Regions from separate parts of the Aquitalea aquatilis genome, predicted to be linked through region 1. Evidence: riboswitches for the same ligand, from Rfam matches in the RefSeq annotation. Region 1 holds a riboswitch; each other region holds the start of a gene.
The links. A riboswitch is a leader RNA that binds a small molecule or an ion and turns the genes downstream of it on or off. The one in region 1 is predicted to bind cobalamin.
Positions count from the first base shown of each region.

Region 2: it holds a riboswitch for cobalamin, as region 1 does, so the genes downstream of both, FAZ30_RS04450 (TonB-dependent receptor domain-containing protein) here and FAZ30_RS14920 ((2Fe-2S) ferredoxin domain-containing protein) in region 1, are expected to answer to the same signal.
Region 3: it holds a riboswitch for cobalamin, as region 1 does, so the genes downstream of both, FAZ30_RS17255 (energy-coupling factor ABC transporter permease) here and FAZ30_RS14920 ((2Fe-2S) ferredoxin domain-containing protein) in region 1, are expected to answer to the same signal.

Region 1 is NZ_CP039731.1:3,175,262-3,181,072, reverse strand. It holds gene FAZ30_RS14935 (cobyric acid synthase) at 1-1,402, opposite strand, end outside; gene cbiB (adenosylcobinamide-phosphate synthase CbiB) at 1,516-2,457, shown strand; gene cobD (threonine-phosphate decarboxylase CobD) at 2,450-3,436, shown strand; cobalamin riboswitch at 3,479-3,658, shown strand; gene FAZ30_RS14920 ((2Fe-2S) ferredoxin domain-containing protein) at 3,821-4,150, shown strand; gene FAZ30_RS14915 (cobaltochelatase subunit CobN) at 4,147-5,811, shown strand, end outside.
Region 2 is NZ_CP039731.1:987,814-993,624, forward strand. It holds gene FAZ30_RS04435 (hypothetical protein) at 1-137, opposite strand, end outside; gene FAZ30_RS04440 (cobalamin-binding protein) at 159-1,040, opposite strand; gene cobU (bifunctional adenosylcobinamide kinase/adenosylcobinamide-phosphate guanylyltransferase) at 1,040-1,564, opposite strand; gene FAZ30_RS04450 (TonB-dependent receptor domain-containing protein) at 1,656-3,500, opposite strand; cobalamin riboswitch at 3,677-3,876, opposite strand; gene cobT (nicotinate-nucleotide--dimethylbenzimidazole phosphoribosyltransferase) at 4,029-5,063, shown strand; gene FAZ30_RS04460 (histidine phosphatase family protein) at 5,063-5,665, shown strand; gene cobS (adenosylcobinamide-GDP ribazoletransferase) at 5,662-5,811, shown strand, end outside.
Region 3 is NZ_CP039731.1:3,690,467-3,696,277, forward strand. It holds gene FAZ30_RS17240 (fimbria/pilus outer membrane usher protein) at 1-431, opposite strand, end outside; gene FAZ30_RS17245 (fimbria/pilus periplasmic chaperone) at 563-1,312, opposite strand; gene FAZ30_RS17250 (fimbrial protein) at 1,383-1,916, opposite strand; cobalamin riboswitch at 2,604-2,814, shown strand; gene FAZ30_RS17255 (energy-coupling factor ABC transporter permease) at 2,879-3,547, shown strand; gene FAZ30_RS17260 (energy-coupling factor ABC transporter substrate-binding protein) at 3,547-3,837, shown strand; gene cbiQ (cobalt ECF transporter T component CbiQ) at 3,821-4,555, shown strand; gene FAZ30_RS17270 (energy-coupling factor ABC transporter ATP-binding protein) at 4,552-5,418, shown strand; gene FAZ30_RS17275 (YIP1 family protein) at 5,795-5,811, shown strand, end outside.

The sequences.
Region 1 (5,811 bases):
GTTCGATATGCGCTTCGCGGATGGCGGGATAATCCAGCGGCTGCGGCGCAGCCAGCCCGGCCCATGCCAGCAAGGCGGTCAGCGCAGCCGGCTGGTCGAACAGGCCGTGCAGATAGCTGGCCAGAATCTGACCGTCGGCGCTGATGGCCCCGTCGCAGCGGCCGTCTTCCAGCCGTACCGCAGGCTGCTCCAGCGCCGGGCCACTGCTCACTCCCATGTGGATTTCATAGCCGCTTACCGCTGCGCCGCCCACTGCCAGCTGGCCGCTCACCCGCGTCAGTTGCTTGTGCGCAGCCAGCGTGGTGTCCATGTCCAGCCAGCCCAGGCCGGCACTGCTGCCCGCCTCACCCTCCAGCCCCAGCGGGTCGTGCAACTGCTTGCCCAGCATCTGTAAACCGCCGCAGATGCCGATCAGCTTGCCGCCATAGCGCAGGTGGCGGGCGATGTCCGCCTCCCAGCCGGCAGCGCGCAAGCTGGCCAGATCAGCCCGCACACTCTTGCTGCCGGGCAGGATGAGCAGGTCGGCCGGCGGCAGCGGCTGGCCCGGCTTGACCAGCAACAGCTCCACCTGCGGGTGCAGGCGCAGCGGATCGAAATCGGTATGGTTGCTGATGCGCGGCAGCACCGGCACCACCACCCGCAGCGTCTGCTGCGGCGTAGTGCCGGCTTGTGGCCGGTTCAGCGCCAGGCTGTCTTCCGCCTCGATATGCAGGCCGTTCAGATAAGGCAGCACGCCCAGCACCGGCTTGCCGGTACGCTGCTCCACCCACTCCACGCCGGACTGCAGCAAGGCCGGATCGCCACGGAAGCGGTTGATCACCAGCCCCACCACCCGCGCGCGCTCGCTGTCGGACAGCAATTCCAGCGTTCCCACCAGATGGGCAAACACCCCGCCACGCTCGATGTCCGCCACCAGCACCACCGGGCAGTCCACCGCCTCGGCAAAGCCCATATTGGCGATATCGCCCTCGCGCAGATTGATTTCCGCCGGGCTGCCCGCGCCTTCCACCACGATGCACTGGTATTGGCTGGCCAGACGGGCGTGCGATTGCAACACCGCCTGCATCGCCACCGGCTTGTAGGCGTGATAGGACACCGCGTCCATATTGCCCACGGCATGGCCCTGGATGATGAGCTGGGAGCCGGTGTTGCTATTGGGCTTGAGCAGCACCGGATTCATGTCGGTGTGCGGCTCCACGCCGCAGGCCAGTGCCTGCACTGCTTGCGAACGACCGATCTCGCCACCATCCACTGTCACCGCACTATTGAGCGCCATGTTCTGCGGCTTGAACGGGGCCACGCGCAAGCCGCGCCGCGCCAGCAGACGGCAAAAGCCAGTGGCGAAAGTGCTCTTGCCGGCATCCGAGGTGGTGCCCTGAATCATGATGGTTTTGGCGGACATGCAGTTCTCCAGCGCGCAATTTTTCGGGAAGACCCCTAGAATGTCGCTTTTTCAACGGTAGGGCAGCGCGGCAAGCGGCCGCCCCGAAGCCGGCGATTATATAGGCGCGTGACGTGATTTCAGCTGTTTTTCTGTTGTTTGCCGTAGTGCTGGACCGCTTGCTGGGTGAGCCACGGCGCTGGCATCCGCTAGTGGGCTATGGCTATCTGGTGCGCAGGGTGGAACAGGCGCTGTACCCGGCACAGCCACTAGCCGAACCGGTGTGGCGCATGCGCCTGCGCGGTGTGCTGGGCATCAGCCTGCTGCTACTGCCACTGACCGGCCTGGCTTGCTGGCTGTCACGTTTACCGTGGCTGGGCCAGCTGGCATCGGTCTTGTTGCTGTACCTCGCCATTGGCGCGCAAAGCCTGCGCGAGCATGCCCAGGCGGTGCTCGATGCGCTGCGCGCTGGCGACTTGCCGCTGGCCCGTTACAAGGTGTCGATGATCGTCAGCCGCAACACCAGCGAACTGGACGAAACCGCCGTGGCACGCGCCACCATCGAATCGGTGCTGGAAAACGGCAGCGATGCCATCTTTGCCGCCGTGTTCTGGTTTTTGCTGCTGGGCGCGCCCGGCGTGGTACTGTACCGCGCCGCCAATACCCTGGACGCCATGTGGGGCTATCGCAATGAGCGCTTCCTGCATTTTGGCTGGGCGGCCGCCCGGTTTGACGATGTACTCAACCTGATTCCCGCCCGCCTCACCGCGCTCACTTACATCGTGCTGGGCCATACCCGCCAGGGCTGGCAATGCTGGCGCGCCCAGGCCCCCACCTGGTACAGCCCCAATGCCGGCCCGGTCATGGCCGCCGGTGCCGGTGCGCTGGGCGTGCTGCTGGGCGGTGCCGCCAGCTATCACGGCAAGCTGAAGCAGCGCCCCACGCTGGGCCTGCAACGCCCGCCCTTAGCCGAAGACATTGCCCGCGCCATCGCGCTGGTACAGCGCAGCCTGTGGCTGTGGGTGGCCGTGGCGCTGCTGGGCGGCGGCCTCATCTGGAGCTTCACACATGCTTGAACACGGAGGCGGCATCCTGCGTGCCGCGCAGCAATACGGCATTCCCGCGCAAGACTGGCTGGATCTGTCCACCGGCTTGAACCCACAAGGCTGGCCAGTGCCGGCGGCCAGCCCGCGCAGCTGGCAGCGGCTGCCCGAAGAGGATGACGGGCTGGAACAAGCGGCGGCGGATTACTACGGCAGCCCGCTGCTACTGCCGGTAGCCGGCTCGCAGCCGGCCATCCAGCTATTGCCCACCCTGCGCCCAGCGTGCCGGGTGGGCATGCTGCCCTTGTGTTATGCCGAACACCCCTGGCACTGGGAGCAAAACGGCCACCAGTTGAGCCGCCATGCGCCGGAGGACATCGACGCTGCCATCGACCAGCTGGACGTGCTGCTGCTGTGCCACCCCAACAACCCCACCGGGACCACCTTCTCCCGTGCACAACTGCAGGACTGGCGCGCCCGACTGGCCTGTCGTGGCGGCTGGCTGATCATCGACGAAGCCTTCATGGATGCCACGCCAGAGCACAGCCTGCTGGCTGATGTGGGCCTGCCAGGGCTGATCGTACTGCGCTCCATCGGCAAGTTTTTCGGCCTGGCCGGGGCACGGGTGGGTTTTGTGTTTGCCTGGCCGGCGCTGTTGCAGCAACTGGCCGAGGCCATCGGCCCGTGGAGCATCAACGGCCCGGCGCGTGAAGTGGTGACCTTGGCCTTGCAGGATAAAAACTGGCAACAGGCGATGCGCACGCAACTGGCCAGCGACAGCCAGCGTTTGCAACAGCTATTGCAACAGCACGGCCTGATTCCGGCCGGAGGCAGCCATCTGTTTCAGTGGCTGCAGGGCGCGCACTGCCCGGCGCTGTTCGATTTCCTGGCCCGGCGCGGCATTCTGCTGCGCCAGTTTGCCGACGGCCCCAGTCTGCGCCTGGGCCTGCCACCAGACGAGGCCGGCTGGCGACAGCTGGAAACCGCACTGGCGCAATGGGAAAAGCCTTGAAAATCAGTCGGCAGAATTCCCATTTACCCGGTTGTCACGTATCATGCGCGCTTCAATGACGGTGCCCCGCCAGGGGTGAAACGGGAATGCGGTGAGACACCGCAGCTGCCCCCGCAACTGTAAGCGACGAGTCCGCATCACGATGCCACCGGGGCCACCCGGGAAGGCGATGCCGGGTAAAGAAGCGCGAGCCAGGAGACCGGCCGTCATCCGTGTCGACGCAGGCTGAATCCGGGCGGGGTGTACCGGGGGAATGCACCGTGCCGCCCATCGCCGGCGCGCCGTGCCCTCGCCTGCGGCGACCTATCGTCACCAGAGGGCCGCCATGAATCCATCCAGCCAGCCGTTAGCGGCACGCCACGCCACCCTGCCGGAATGCCGCCGATGAGACAGCACTATCGCCATGTGCTGATGTGCACCGGCCCGCGCTGCACCGAAAATGGCCAGCAGGCCGAAGCCATGTTCAAACAGCTGGGCCAGGCCATCGACGCCTGTGACGGCCTCAAGGTGAAACGCACCCGCAGTCATTGTTTCGCCGTATGCAAGGAAGGCCCCATCATGGTGGTCTACCCGGAAGGCGTGTGGTATCGCAAGGTGGATGCCAACGCGGTGCAGCGCATTGTCAGCGAGCATCTGCAGGGCGACGTGCCAGTGGAAGCCCTGATTTTCCATCGCCTGGGTTTGGGCGATGTCAGCAGTGAAAGCACGCCATGACGCAGCACAACCAGGGCGGCATCGTGCTGCTCAGCCACGCCGGCACCGACCTCACCGCCCTGAGCCGCGCCCCGCTGCCGCCAGACTTCGACAGCGTCGCCAGCTTCGCCCTGCAACACATTACCGACGCCAGCCAGATGCAGGCCCTGCTGGACGGCCCACTTGCCAGCGCCCGCATCCTGCTGCTGCGGGTATTGGGCCGGGTACAGTCCATCCCCGCTTTCGACGCGCTGCACCAGCAGGCGCTGGCACGCAAGCAGGCGCTGATCATCCTCAGCGGCACCGGCGAGCCGGACCCGGAGCTGGCCGCGCTGTGCACCGTGCCGCCATCCATCCAGCAAGAGGCCAATGCCTATCTGCAAGCCGGTGGCAGCAGCAATATGGCGCAATTGCTGCGCTACCTGTCCGACCGTCTGCTGATGACCGGCCACGGCTATCTGCCTGCGGCCGCCTTGCCGGAGCACGGCCTGTATCACCCGGAGCTGTCCGACGCTTGCAGCATGGATGACTGGCTGGATGATTGGTGTGAAATTCGCCAACCCGGCTGGCCCACGGTAGCCATCAGCTTCTACCGCGCCCACTGGCTGAGCGGCAACACCCGCTTCATCGACATGCTGGTAGACATGCTGGCCGAGCGCCAGATCAACGCGCTGCCGCTGTTTACCTCGTCGCTGCGCAGCCAGGACGAAGCCGGCATGCCGGCAGCGCTGCAACTGCTGCGCGACACCCGCGCCGGCCAGCCCTGCGTGCTGATCAACACGACGTCCTTTGCCATGGGCGAAGTGAATGCCGAAGGTGCCACCAGCGCCAGCTGGGCAGTAGAGGCCTTCGAGCAGCTGGATATCCCGGTGCTGCAGGCCATCACCAGCAGCATGACCCAGGCGCAGTGGGAGCAATCCGAGCGTGGGCTGAACCCGCTGGACACCGCCATGAATGTGGCGCTGCCGGAGTTCGATGGCCGCATCATCGGCGTGCCGGTGTCGTTCAAGCCGGAAGACCCGGCCAGCAGCGACTACCAGCCGCTGCCCGACCGCATGCGCCGCCTGGCCGGCATTGCCGCCCGGCTGGCGCGACTGAAGCACACCCCGGCTGCCACCAAACGGGTAGCCTTCATCTTTACCAATTCCAACAGCAAGGCCTCGCAAGTGGGCAATGCGGTGGGGCTGGACTCCGCCGCCTCGCTGTATGCGCTGCTGCAAGCCATGCAGGCCAATGGCTACCAGATCGGCCCGCTGCCAGACAGCAGCGATGCGCTGATGCACCAGTTGATCGACCGTGGCTGCTACGACACCGACTACCTCAGCGCCGAGCAATTGCGCCAGGCCATTGCCCGCGTACCGCTGGCGCAGTATCAGCAATGGTTTGCTGAACTGCCCGCCCCGCTGCAAACACGCATGCTGGAGCGCTGGGGCGCCGCGCCTGGCACCGCCTATGTCGATGGCGACCAGCTGGTATTTTCCGGCATGGAGCTGGGCAATGCCTTTGTCGCGCTGCAGCCGCCGCGCGGCTATGGCATGGACCCGGACGCCATCTACCACACGCCGGACCTGCCGCCCACCCATCACTATTACGCGCTGTACTGCTGGCTGCGTGACGAATGGCAGGCCGACGCCATTGTCCACGTCGGCAAGCATGGCACGCTGGAATGGCTGCCGGGCAAG
Region 2 (5,811 bases), 2.2 Mb from region 1:
CGGAAATTCAGCTCGGCGTTTTCCTTCAGCGCTTCAGCCAGCGCCTGGGCAAAACGGCCGTTCTGGGTTTCCAGTTCCTTGATGCGGCCAATCAATGCCTGCACGCGGGATTCGAGATATTCCAGTTCCTTGTCCATGGCGGCGAGGATAACGGTCGGCTAGTCCAGCGTCAAACCCAGACTACGCCGTGCTGTGTCCAGCGTGGCACACATGGCCACGGCCCCGTCCAGCAGCCGTGGGCCGGGAATGGTCAGCAAATCCTCATCCACCACATAGCGCGTCGCTTTGGCCACTGCCGGCAAGGCCGGCCAGCGGTCCCACATGCGCAGGATATCGGCGCGGCCAGCCAGTATGACTTGTGGCTGAGCCGCGACAACCGCTTCCATGCTGACCTGCGGCGCAGCCTGGGCAAGGCCACCAAAGACATTGCGCCCACCGCACAGCTGCATGACCGAACCCATGAAGCTGCGCTGGCTGACGGTAAAGATGGGGGCACTGCTGATCTGGTAAAACACCGTCAGCGGCGGACGGCGGGCATAACGCTGGCGCAGTTGCAGCAGACGCTGGCGATAGCGGCTGGCCGCCGCATCGGCTTGCGGCTGCGTGGCGGTCAACTGGCCCAGGCGGTGCATCTCGCTGGCGATGTCTTCCAGCTGCAAGGGATGGCTGATGAACACCGGCACGCCAAGCTGGCGCAAGCGCTCCAGTTCGCGTGGATTGCCGCCATCCTGCCAGGCCACTACCAGATCGGGCTGCTGACGCATGACCGCTTCCAGGCTGACCCCGCTATAGCCGCCCACCCGCGGTAGCTGGCGTGCTGCTGGCGGATAGTTGCTGTAATCCACCGTCGCCACCAGCCGTGAGCCGGCACCGATGGCGTAGAGCATTTCGGTGGCATGCGGAGAGAGCGAAACAATGCGCCGGGCAGCACTTGGCAGTATCAGCCCTTGGCCGGCACCGTCGCGCACGACTATGGCCGCCTGGGCCGGGGCCAGCAGCAGTGCCAGCAACAACCAGCCGGCGCGTCCAAACCGGGCCATCAGCCGCCCTTGAGCGCCAGCGGCAGGCCGCAGGCCACCAGGGTCACGCGCTGGCAGCGGGCGGCGATGTCCTGATTGAGCCGGCCAAGCAGATCGCCATAGCGCCGTGCCACGCTGCTCATCGGCATCACGCCCCAGCCGATTTCATTGCTGACCAGCAACAGCTGGCCTTGCACTGCCGCAATGGCTTCCAGCAGCCATTGCCTTTCCTGCACGAAGTCCATTTCGTCGAACTGGTCGTCGCTGCGGAAAAAGCGCATCAGCCACATGCCCAGGCAATCCACCAGCAACAGGCCGTCTTCCTGATCATGTCCCAGCACCAGTTCGGCCAGACCACGCTCGGCTTCCAGCACGTGCCAGTGCTGCGGCCGCTGCAAACGGTGCTGGCGCACCCGTTCGGCAAACTCATCATCGCGCACTTCGGCAGTGGCGATGTAAGTCACCGGGCCGCCATGCTGCACGGCCAGTTGTTCGGCGTAGCGGCTTTTACCGGAGCGGGAGCCGCCGCTGATCAGGTGGGTCATGAACTTGATATCCCGAAAAACCGGGCCTCCAGCAAGGAGGCCCGGCTACAAACCAAGAAGGGGCTGCCACCTATAAGGTAGCAAGCAAGGTTTATTTCTGCTGATAGCTTACGCCGATATACCCGCCAAGGCCCGCCGTGTTGTAGCCATAGAGCGTAGTGTAATGACGGTCGAACACATTGCTGAGCTTGAGATTGGCAGTCCACTCGCGGGCAAAGCGGTAATTGGCATAGAGATTGGTCAACGTATAGCCGCCCAGCCAGACATTGCTGCCGCTATCGGTCGTGTCACGCCGCTTGGCACTGACCTGCCACTCCAGCCCGGTAGTCACTCGCCCCCAGTCATAGGCGGCCGCCAGCTGCCCGTAGGCGCGGGCACGTCGCTGCAATTGCTGGTGGCCGGAATGGTCCAGCGGGTCCTGATAGGTGGCAGAGCCAGACCAGTCCCAGTTGCCGACAGCCTTGGCCGCCGCCAACGTGGCACCACGGATGGTGGCATGGCTGATATTGGTCATGGTGCTGTAGTCGGAGGTAATGGCAATCATGTTGTCGATGCTGTTGTGAAACAGCGTCAGCGAGGCCGAACTGCCATTAGCCTTGTATTGCAAGGCCAGCTCGGCATTGCGCGATGTCTCCGGCTGCAGGTGGGGGTTGCCGGCGTAGCCATAGCTATCCAGCGGGTAGTACAGGTCATTGAAGGTGGGGGCCTTGAAGGCGGTGCCATAGCTGGCGCGTGCAGTCAGCGCCTCGTTCAGGCGATAGCCGTAACCCAGCTGGCCGGTGGTTTTGCCGCCAAACTGCTCATCCTGATCATGACGGGCACTGGCTTGCAGCAAATGCTTGCCGAATTCGCCGCTGTAGCCGATGAACACCGCCTTGTTGCTGCGTTCGCTGACATCAAAAGCCGTGCTGCTGTCCACATGCTGCTGGGTATAGTCGAAGCCAGCCAGCCAATTTCCCAGCCCGGTGTGGATATCGTTCTGCCACAGCCATTCGTTCTGGGCGGTCTGATACAGGTCGGCACGCTGGGCCATGTCGCCATTGGTCCAGTGCTCCTGTCTGTCAACGCTGTGGCTGAAACGCAGGGTGGAGGTCCAGTTGTCGGTGAGGCTGTTTTTGGATTCCAGGCTGGCACCGCTCTGGCGACTGCGTTGCAGATCTTCACCGTGGCTGTTGTAGCCGTCGTAATCCATTTTGCCGTTGGTCTGGAACAGGCGCAGCGACAGCTCCTGGCCGGCAGCCAGCGTCTGGGTCAGGTTGGCCGAGTAGGACAGGTTGCGGTAGGGATCACGGTCGGGGTTATAGCTGCTGCTCTGCGCATTGGTGGCGGAGATGCCATTGGTTTGCTGCTGGCTGAACTGCAGGCTGAAGGCGGTATTGTCCAGCTTGCCAGCCACCCCAGCGGCTGACTGGAACAGACCATGGTCGCCCACGCCCAGCGCAGCATTGAAACGCGGGGCACCGCTACCCTGGCGAGTGAAAATCTGGATCACGCCGCCGATGGCATCGGCACCATACAGGCTGGAGCTGCTGCCACGCAGGATTTCGATGCGCTCGATATTGTCCAGCGGGATGTTTTCCAGCGCCGTGGTACCGGTGGTGGCCGAGACGATACGCACACCATCCAGCAACACCACGGTCTGGTTGGCATTGCTGCCACGCAGGTAGATGCTGGCCTGGCTGCCGGCACCACCGGAACTGACCACTTCAACCCCGGGCTGGCGTGCCAGCAGTTGCGGCAAGCTGGTGACGGCAGATTGCTCGATGTCGTCGCGGGTAATCACACTGATGTCAGACAGGGTCTTGGTGATGGATTGCGGCTGGCGGCTGGCCGTTACCACCACTTCCTCGCCCTGGAATTGCGGCAGATTGTCGGCATGGGCCATGCCGGTGCCGATCAGCGACACCAGCAGCCCGATTTGTTGCGGCTTGAACATGAAACACACACTCCTGAAATGAAAAACCGGCAGAGCTGACAGGCTGCTGCCGCGAGGAGTGCGAAGAGGACGGCTTTCGCCGCTTGAACATCATGGCATGCGGAGCGGCGCAGCTGGCGCGCTCCGCTGTCTGCAAGATCGCCTCCCCGCGATACTCCAGCACCGGCAGCCGCACAGGCAGCCGCCGGCGACAGGCCGGTCTCCGGGCTTGGTCTTGCAGTCGTGCGCCTTCCCGTTCGATGTGAACAGTGGCGATGGCACAACCTTGGCCAGCAAAAGGCCAGACCTTACCGTTGCGGGGGCAGCGCCGGTCTTGCACCGGCTTCCCGTTTCATCCGGGCGGCAAAGCCCGGACACCTGTCTGGCGGGAATTATAAAGCGAATTGTCGCGAAAATAGAGCGATCATCAGCGATTTGTTGCCATATGCAAATGGCAATGCCCATGCCATACCGGCATGCCGCTTGCCGCGCCGCCCCCCATGACTTAGAGTCCCGCTCTAGCCCATGCCAACCAGAGAACACCGCATCATGACCCAGTCCATCGCCCTGCCCGCCCACGCTTCTTATCAGGCTGCCCTGCAGCGCCAGAACTCGCTGACCAAGCCGGCCGGCAGCCTGGGTGTACTGGAAACGGTGGCCTGCCGCTTTGCCGCCTGGCAAGGCCAGACCATTCCGGCCGCGCTGACGCCGGCCATTACCGTTTTTGCTGGTGACCACGGCGTGACTGCCGAAGGCGTATCGGCCTACCCGTCCATCGTGACCGGCGAAATGGTGAAGAACTTTGCCGCCGGCGGCGCGGCCATCTGCGTGCTGGCCCGCGCCATCTCCGCCCGGCTGGAAGTGGTGGATGTGGGTGTGCTGGGTCAGCTGCCGGAACTGCCCATTGTCTATGCCAAGGTCGCTGCCGGCACGGCCAATCTGGCGCTTGAGGCCGCCATGAGCACGACCGAGGTGGAGGCCGCGCTGGAAGTGGGCCGCGCCGCCGCCCGCCGCGCCATCGAACAGGGTGCCAATCTGCTGATCGCCGGCGATATGGGCATTGGCAATACCACGCCGTCGGCGGCGCTGATCTGCCGCCTGGCCAATCTTGAGGTCGATCTCATCGTCGGCCGCGGCACCGGCATCGACGACGCCGGCCTCGCCAACAAGCGCCGCGTGGTGGCACAGGCACTGCAGCGCCTGCAAGGGCAGCCGTTGAGCGGCACGCAAGTGCTGGCCGAACTGGGCGGGCTGGAAATCGCCGCCATGGCCGGCTTCTATCTGGAAGGTGCCCTACAGGGCGTGCCGTCTCTGGTGGATGGCTTCATCGCCAGCGCAGCCGCACTGGCTGCCCGCGCCATCAACCCTGCCGTGGCCGCCTGGCTGCTGGCCAGCCATCGCTCGGAAGAAACCGGCCACCGCCTGGCACTGGAGGCGCTGGGGCTGGAGCCGCTGGTGGAACTGGGCATGCGGCTGGGTGAAGGCTCCGGCGCGGCGACCTGCGTACCGCTGTTGCAACTGGCCATCAAGCTGCATGCCGAGATGGCCACTTTTGCCCAGGCCGGAGTGACGGAGAAGGATTGATGAACCCCTACACGCTGACCCTGCTGCGCCACGGCGAGATCGACCACGACGGCCGGCTGATCGGCCGTACCGATCTGCCGCTGAATGATCTGGGCTGTGAACAGATGGCCCGCAGCTGGCAGCGGCTGAACCAGCTGGCACCAGTGACCAGCATGGCCACCTCCCCCCTGCAGCGCTGCCGCGAATTTGCCGTACACCAGGCCCTGCATGGTTCGCTGCCATTGAAGGTGGACGAGCGCTTTGCCGAATTCGACTTTGGCGACTGGGACGGCATGTCGCGCGACATCCTGTCCGGCCAGCAACCGGACTGGGGCAGCCGGGTGGCCAGCGGAGAACTGACCCCGCCGGGCGGCGAGAGCTATGCCCTATTCCGCACCCGGGTGCTGTGTGGCTTCAGCGAGTGGATTCAAACCGCGCGCGGCAGCCATCGCGTGCTGGTCTGCCACGGCGGGGTGATTACCGCGCTGCTGGCCGAGCTGCTGGGCACCGAATTCGCCGTGGCCAAGCTGATGACGGTACAGCGTGGCGGCTTTGCCCAGCTGTCGATTCTGGAAGGCCATCCGGCCTATCTGATGCATCTGGAAAGCCCCGGCGAAGCATGAGCCTGCCCCCCTCGTCCCCGGTGCCGCCAGCCCGCTGGTGGCAATCGCTGATTCTGGCCATCCAGTTTCTTACCCGTCTGCCCACACCGCAGTTGCGCACCTTCCACCCGGAATGGCTGGCCGCCAGTGCGCGCTGGTTTGCTCCG
Region 3 (5,811 bases), 520 kb from region 1:
ATGCTGACATCCAGCTTCAGATCGGAAGCATTGAAGCTGCTGCTTGCCCCCGGCACGATGGCACCGATCTCATGGCAGCGGCTTGCGTCTTGTCGGGTCAGGGCGTCGCTGTCTTGCAGGCGGCTGAAGTCCACACCCATTTCATCCAGCATGGCGCGGTTAAAACAGGCCACCACCTTGTGATCATCCCGCTCGCGCAGCACGACATCGCGCCGTCCCAGCCAGCCCATATTGACGAACACATCGGCACGATAAGTCCCCGGCAGTGCCGCACCATTGCCGCTGAAGCGCGACAGATCCAGCGGCTTGCCATCCGGAGTCTGCCCCAGAAAGGCGGGATTGAACTGCACATCGTTCAATGCCACGACGCCGTCCGCCGGATTGGTATCGGCCGCCCAGGCTGCCCCCGGACTGAACACGGCGATCAGCATCAGGCTCAATGGTTTGGGTATCCAGCAGGCCGATGCCTGTCGGCTAGGATTTTTTATCATGGCAGCACGCTATCTGGCATGAACCCGGCCGGCACAAACGACATGCGTCGCGGCGGCCCGGTCCTGATTGATCAAGGTTTCAGCTGCAGGCTGTGCGCAACCGGAGCACCAAAATCATTGATGCTTTCGTAGAGCAGCGCGGCCTCGCCGGTGGGGCGCGCAGTCAGCCCCTTCAGCTTGAAATCGGCACTGCCACCGGGTGCGACCATGCCACCCTCGCTGCGGTATTCATGACCACCCAGCTGGATGGCACTGAAATTGAGCGAGACATGAAAGGCACTGGCATTGCTGGCGCGCAAGGCGTAGCCAAGCTTTCCCCCCAGGGAAACCAGCTGCCAGCTGAGTTTGTCTGCCGCATCATCCGGATTGCCGGCCAGGCCGGCCGGGCGATAGAACAGCTTGAGGCGGGAGCGGAAGGCCACCTGCACATAGTTGTGCTGCTCGTTGCTGGCCTTGGGCAGGGGCGGAATATCCAGGATATTCAGCCAGAACACCGACTCGCGGTCTTGCGGCACGCTATCGCCGGTAAAGGTCAGGCGCACCGTTTGCGCCTTAGCCGGGTCCACCCGGAAAATCGGCGGCATGATCAGGAAGGGCGCATCGGCCGTGGTGGGTTCGGACTTTTCATTGCCACGATCTGCCCACGCCTGTACCAGCGCCGGGTCATGGCCAACATTGTCCATCTTGATGGTGACTTCGCGATCATCTGACTTGTAGATGATGCGTGTACCGGTAATCACCACATTGGCCTGCGCGGCGGATGCCAGCAACATGGCCATGCTGGTGAACACGACTGCCCCGAGTTTTGCTATTTTTTTCATTCTGCACCTGCCTCAACGATTGCCCTGGCGATCCGGGGAGGCACTCCCCAGACCACCGGGCGGGTGCTGCTTAGTTGTAAATCATCGAGTACTGAACACTGGTATTCACCGTACCCGCGGTGGATGCGCCACCGGTGGCGATGTACTGGGCGTAGTAGTTCATGGTGCCGGTCTTGTTCGGCGAGCTGCCGGACAGGGTGACGGTTTGCGAGTTGGCGCTGGTGGCAACATTGATCGGCTGGAAGGTATTGTTCAGCAGCTGTACTTCCACATTGGTGGCCATGCCGGAACCGCTGGCATTGAACAGGTTACCGGTGCTCTGGTCCACCGTGGCACCCAGTTCGAAATGGGTCTGGGCACTGGTGCCGTTACAGTTGCTCAGGTTCAGCGCAAACGGGGTGACACCGGCAACCTGGCCGGCAGTAGCCAGCGCAGAGGTGGACACCGTCGGCAGGGTCACGGTGACGTTGCTGCCACTGGTGCCGGTGATGGTGCAGGTATTGGCCGTGATCTTGCCGTTGATGGTAATGGTGCCATCCGCTGCCAGCGCGCCAGCAGAGTAAATGCCCAACCCGATTACCAAGACAGAAACAATCTTTTTCATTTTCTAAAACTCCATCGCATTAACAGGGCAGCACACTGCCCCAGACAGAACGCCAGCCTGGCGCCCTTCCCCGCAAGCTTCCACCGCCACTGCGCAAGACGCAGTCAGCCAGAACACTCGCAAACCACCCGCAACAGCCTTGCCACCCGCCTCAGCACCATGACAATGGTGTCGAGCGAATTAGATATTAAATGTTTAAGCTGTTGTTATTTACAATTGTAAGCTCAGCATCTTCATGTTGAAAAGAATTTTCTTGAAAGTGTTGTAATTTTTCCTGTCAAATATGACAAAAGCTAGATTGCACGGGGGTGCTGCAAGCAGAGCCACCATTTCAAGCCGCTGATTTTTAATCAAATCATTCAGTTGCCTGCCAGCGAGGACACACAGCCACAACCGCAGCCGCAGCCGCTGCTTTTTGTGGCGTGGCGAGTCAGCAGCCGTGCGTTTGTACATTTGGCAGGAAGCAAGACAAGGAAAATGCATGCAGAGGCGCTGATGAAAACCAGGAAATGAACCGAAATGCAGTGCCTGACAAAATGCGAACACTTAAGGAGGCTTGCCTTGCCAGGAGCCACTGCCGGCCGCCCGTGGGCAGCCCGAGGCTGGAGGTGCCAGACAAGCAGCACCCGCGCCATGCCCGGGGCGTGCGCCAGGGCGGCCATTTTGCGCAGGGCATGAAGTTGGCGTATCCTGACGGCCATTGATGGTGCCGGCAACGCCGGTGAAAAGGGAATGCAGTGCAATGCTGCAACTGCCCCCGCAACTGTAATCGGTTAGGTTTTGCGCATCATGTCACTGGCTGTCTTGGCTGCATCCACCAGCAAGACACCAAGCCGGGAAGACGCGCAACGCTGCTGGAGCCGGAAGTCAGGAGACCTGCCATCATCGTCTGTGAGCGCGCTTGTCATGCAGCCGGGGGGCTGTATAGAGAGTCCGCGCCACTTTCACTGTGGGTCATCCTCATGCACATCATGGAAGGCTATTTGCCGGCCAAGCACTGTCTTGCCTGGTATTCCGTTTCTGCTCCTTTCTTTGCCGGCGGTGTCTGGCACATACGCAAAATCCTGTCGGAACGTCCGCAAGCCAGAATGAATCTGGCCGCTGCCGGCGCCTTTGCCTTTGTCTTGTCTGCCCTGAAAATGCCCAGCGTGACCGGCTCCTGCTCGCACCCCACCGGTACCGGTTTTGGCGCGGTGGTATTCGGGCCGGCGGTGATGGCGGTGCTGGGGGCCATGGTCTTGCTGTTCCAGGCCTTGCTGCTCGCCCATGGCGGCCTGACCACGCTCGGGGCCAACCTGTTCTCCATGGCCATCGTCGGCCCCTGGGTCAGCTATGGCTTGTGGAAGCTGGGGCAGCGCCTTGGCTTGTCGGTGGCGGTGTCGATGTTTCTTGCCGCTGCGCTGGGGGATCTGGCCACATATATCACCACCTCCATCCAGCTGGCACTCGCCTATCCGGACCCGGTGGGTGGCTTCATGACTGCCGCCATCAAGTTCGGTGGCATTTTTGCGCTGACGCAAGTGCCATTGGCCATTGCCGAGGGCATGCTGACGGTGGTGGTGATGGATGCGCTGGCCGGCAAGGTAGCCGATATCAGAAAAGTCAGCATTCTTGCCGGGGAGACACGCTAATGGCCAAGTCATCCCGTAGCAAATGGCTGCTGTTGGGCACGGTCGCACTGCTGGTGCTGCCGCTCTTGCTGGTCGAAGGCAAATTTGCCGGCTCGGACGATCAGGCCACCGCCGCCATTACCCACGCCAAGCCAGGCTACCAGCCCTGGTTCTCCCCCATCTGGGAGCCGCCAAGCGGCGAAGTGGAAAGCCTGCTGTTTGCCTTGCAGGCCGCCATTGGCGCTGGCGTCATCGGCTACGTCATCGGCAAACGCCAGGGACTGGCCGCCCGCGATGAAGCTGAGCATTGATCACTATGCGCATCTGAGTCGCTGGCGGGAAAGGCCGGTGCTGGAAAAGGCCCTGCTGGCTATCGGCATGTTGCTGCTGGCCATCAGCCTGCCACCCTGGCCGGCCGCCCCTTGCATCATCGCCAGCGTACTGAGCGTGACGCTGCTGGGTGCAAGAGTGCCGTTGCGACTCTGGTTGCGCTATGCCCTGATACCCGCCGGCTTCCTGCTGACCGCCGGGCTGAGCATGCTGTTTGATGTCAGCCGCCACGGCCTGAGCTTGTCCCCAGCGGCGCTGCCAACGGTATGCGGCCTGCTGCTCAGATCTTTCGCCGGAATCTGCTGCCTGCTGCTGCTTGCCCTGACCACCCCGGTCACCGATATCCTGGCCAGCCTGCGCAAAATCGGCCTGCCGCGCGAGATTGCCGAAATCAGCCTGATCATGTACCGGCTGGTTTTCCTGCTGCTGGACACCGCCAGCGCCATGCATACGGCACAGGCCGCGCGACTGGGACAAAGCAATCGCAAGCAACAGCTGCGCTCGCTCGGCCTGCTACTGGCCAATCTGTTTCCACGCGCCATGGATCGGGCCGGCAGGATGGAAAACGGCCTGGCCGCCCGCGGCTGGAACGGCGAATTCAACGTCCTGCGGCGCACGCAGCCGCTATCCCTGACACGCCTGACATGGACCAGCCTGTTACTGGGTAGCGTAGTGCTGGTCGGAACCCTTTTTTCATGAACACCATTCTCAGTGTCCAGCAGCTTGGCTATACCTTTCCTGGCAATGTCATTGCGCTGTCAGGCATCAATCTTTCCATTCAACGGGGCCGCTGCCTGGCCTTGCTCGGGCCAAACGGCTCGGGCAAGAGCACTTTTTTGCAGCATCTGAATGGAACCTTGCGGCCGGATCATGGCAGCGTGTTGCTGGAGCAGGAGGCCGTGACCTACTCGCGCCAGGGGCTTAACCGGCTGCGCAGCAAGGTGGGCCTGGTCTTGCAGGATGCCGATGACCAGCTGTTTGCGGCCTCGGTATTTGAAGACATCTCGTTCGGGCCATTAAACCAGGGGCTGGAGGCCGCCGCCGCACAACAAAGAGTAGAGGAAGCAATACGGGCCATGGGCCTGGCCGGGCTGGAAAACCGCCCGCCGCACATGCTCTCCGGCGGACAAAAGAAACGGGTCGCCATTGCCGGCGCATTGGCCATGGCCCCGGAGGTGCTGCTACTGGATGAACCCACCGCCGGGCTGGATCACGAAGGCATTGCCCAGCTGATTGAAATCCTGCAAACCCTGATGCAACAAGGCATCACCATCGTGTTTTCCACCCACGATGTCGATCTGGCCTGCGGGCTGGCGGATGATATCGCCCTGTTTGCTGCCGGGCGGGTCATCGGCTTTGGCGAGCGCCGCCAGATCTTGCTGGACAAGGACATGCTATTGGCCGCCAAACTCAGCCCCTCCCTACTGCTGCAAATGGTGGTCTTTGCACAGGACAAGGGCCTGCTGGCCGCCGATGCCGTCATGCCGCGCACTGCTGGCGACATCATGGCGTTGGTCGGGCAGTGGCAGCACGAATCTCATCAAACAAACCTGGCCGACTGAAGAGGTGGCACGCATTGAGCCGCCAGGTTTAAGCCTGCCACCGCCATGGCCGGCGGCTTTCCTTGTCAAAAGCTGTTCATAGCCTGCTGCGCTGCGGTGATACCGTGTTAAAAGCGCCTGCGGAATGCTCATTGACTCCAGGCAAACTCCGCGTCCTTAGTCGTTCTCGCCTTGTCTCACTCTCGCTCGCGACACTCGGCACAGGCTTTCACATCCGGCCGGCCGGGGTAAACACGAGTGGCCCTGCCCTGCCAGCAGGCTGACTTCAAAACGGTGGATGGCTGCCCGGCTATGCCTACCTGCAAATGGGCATTGCATTTATATCGTAGTGCGATATATTTAAATGACAGCACTGCTGTTTACCAAGGAGACTGTCATGAGCCCGCTTAGCCC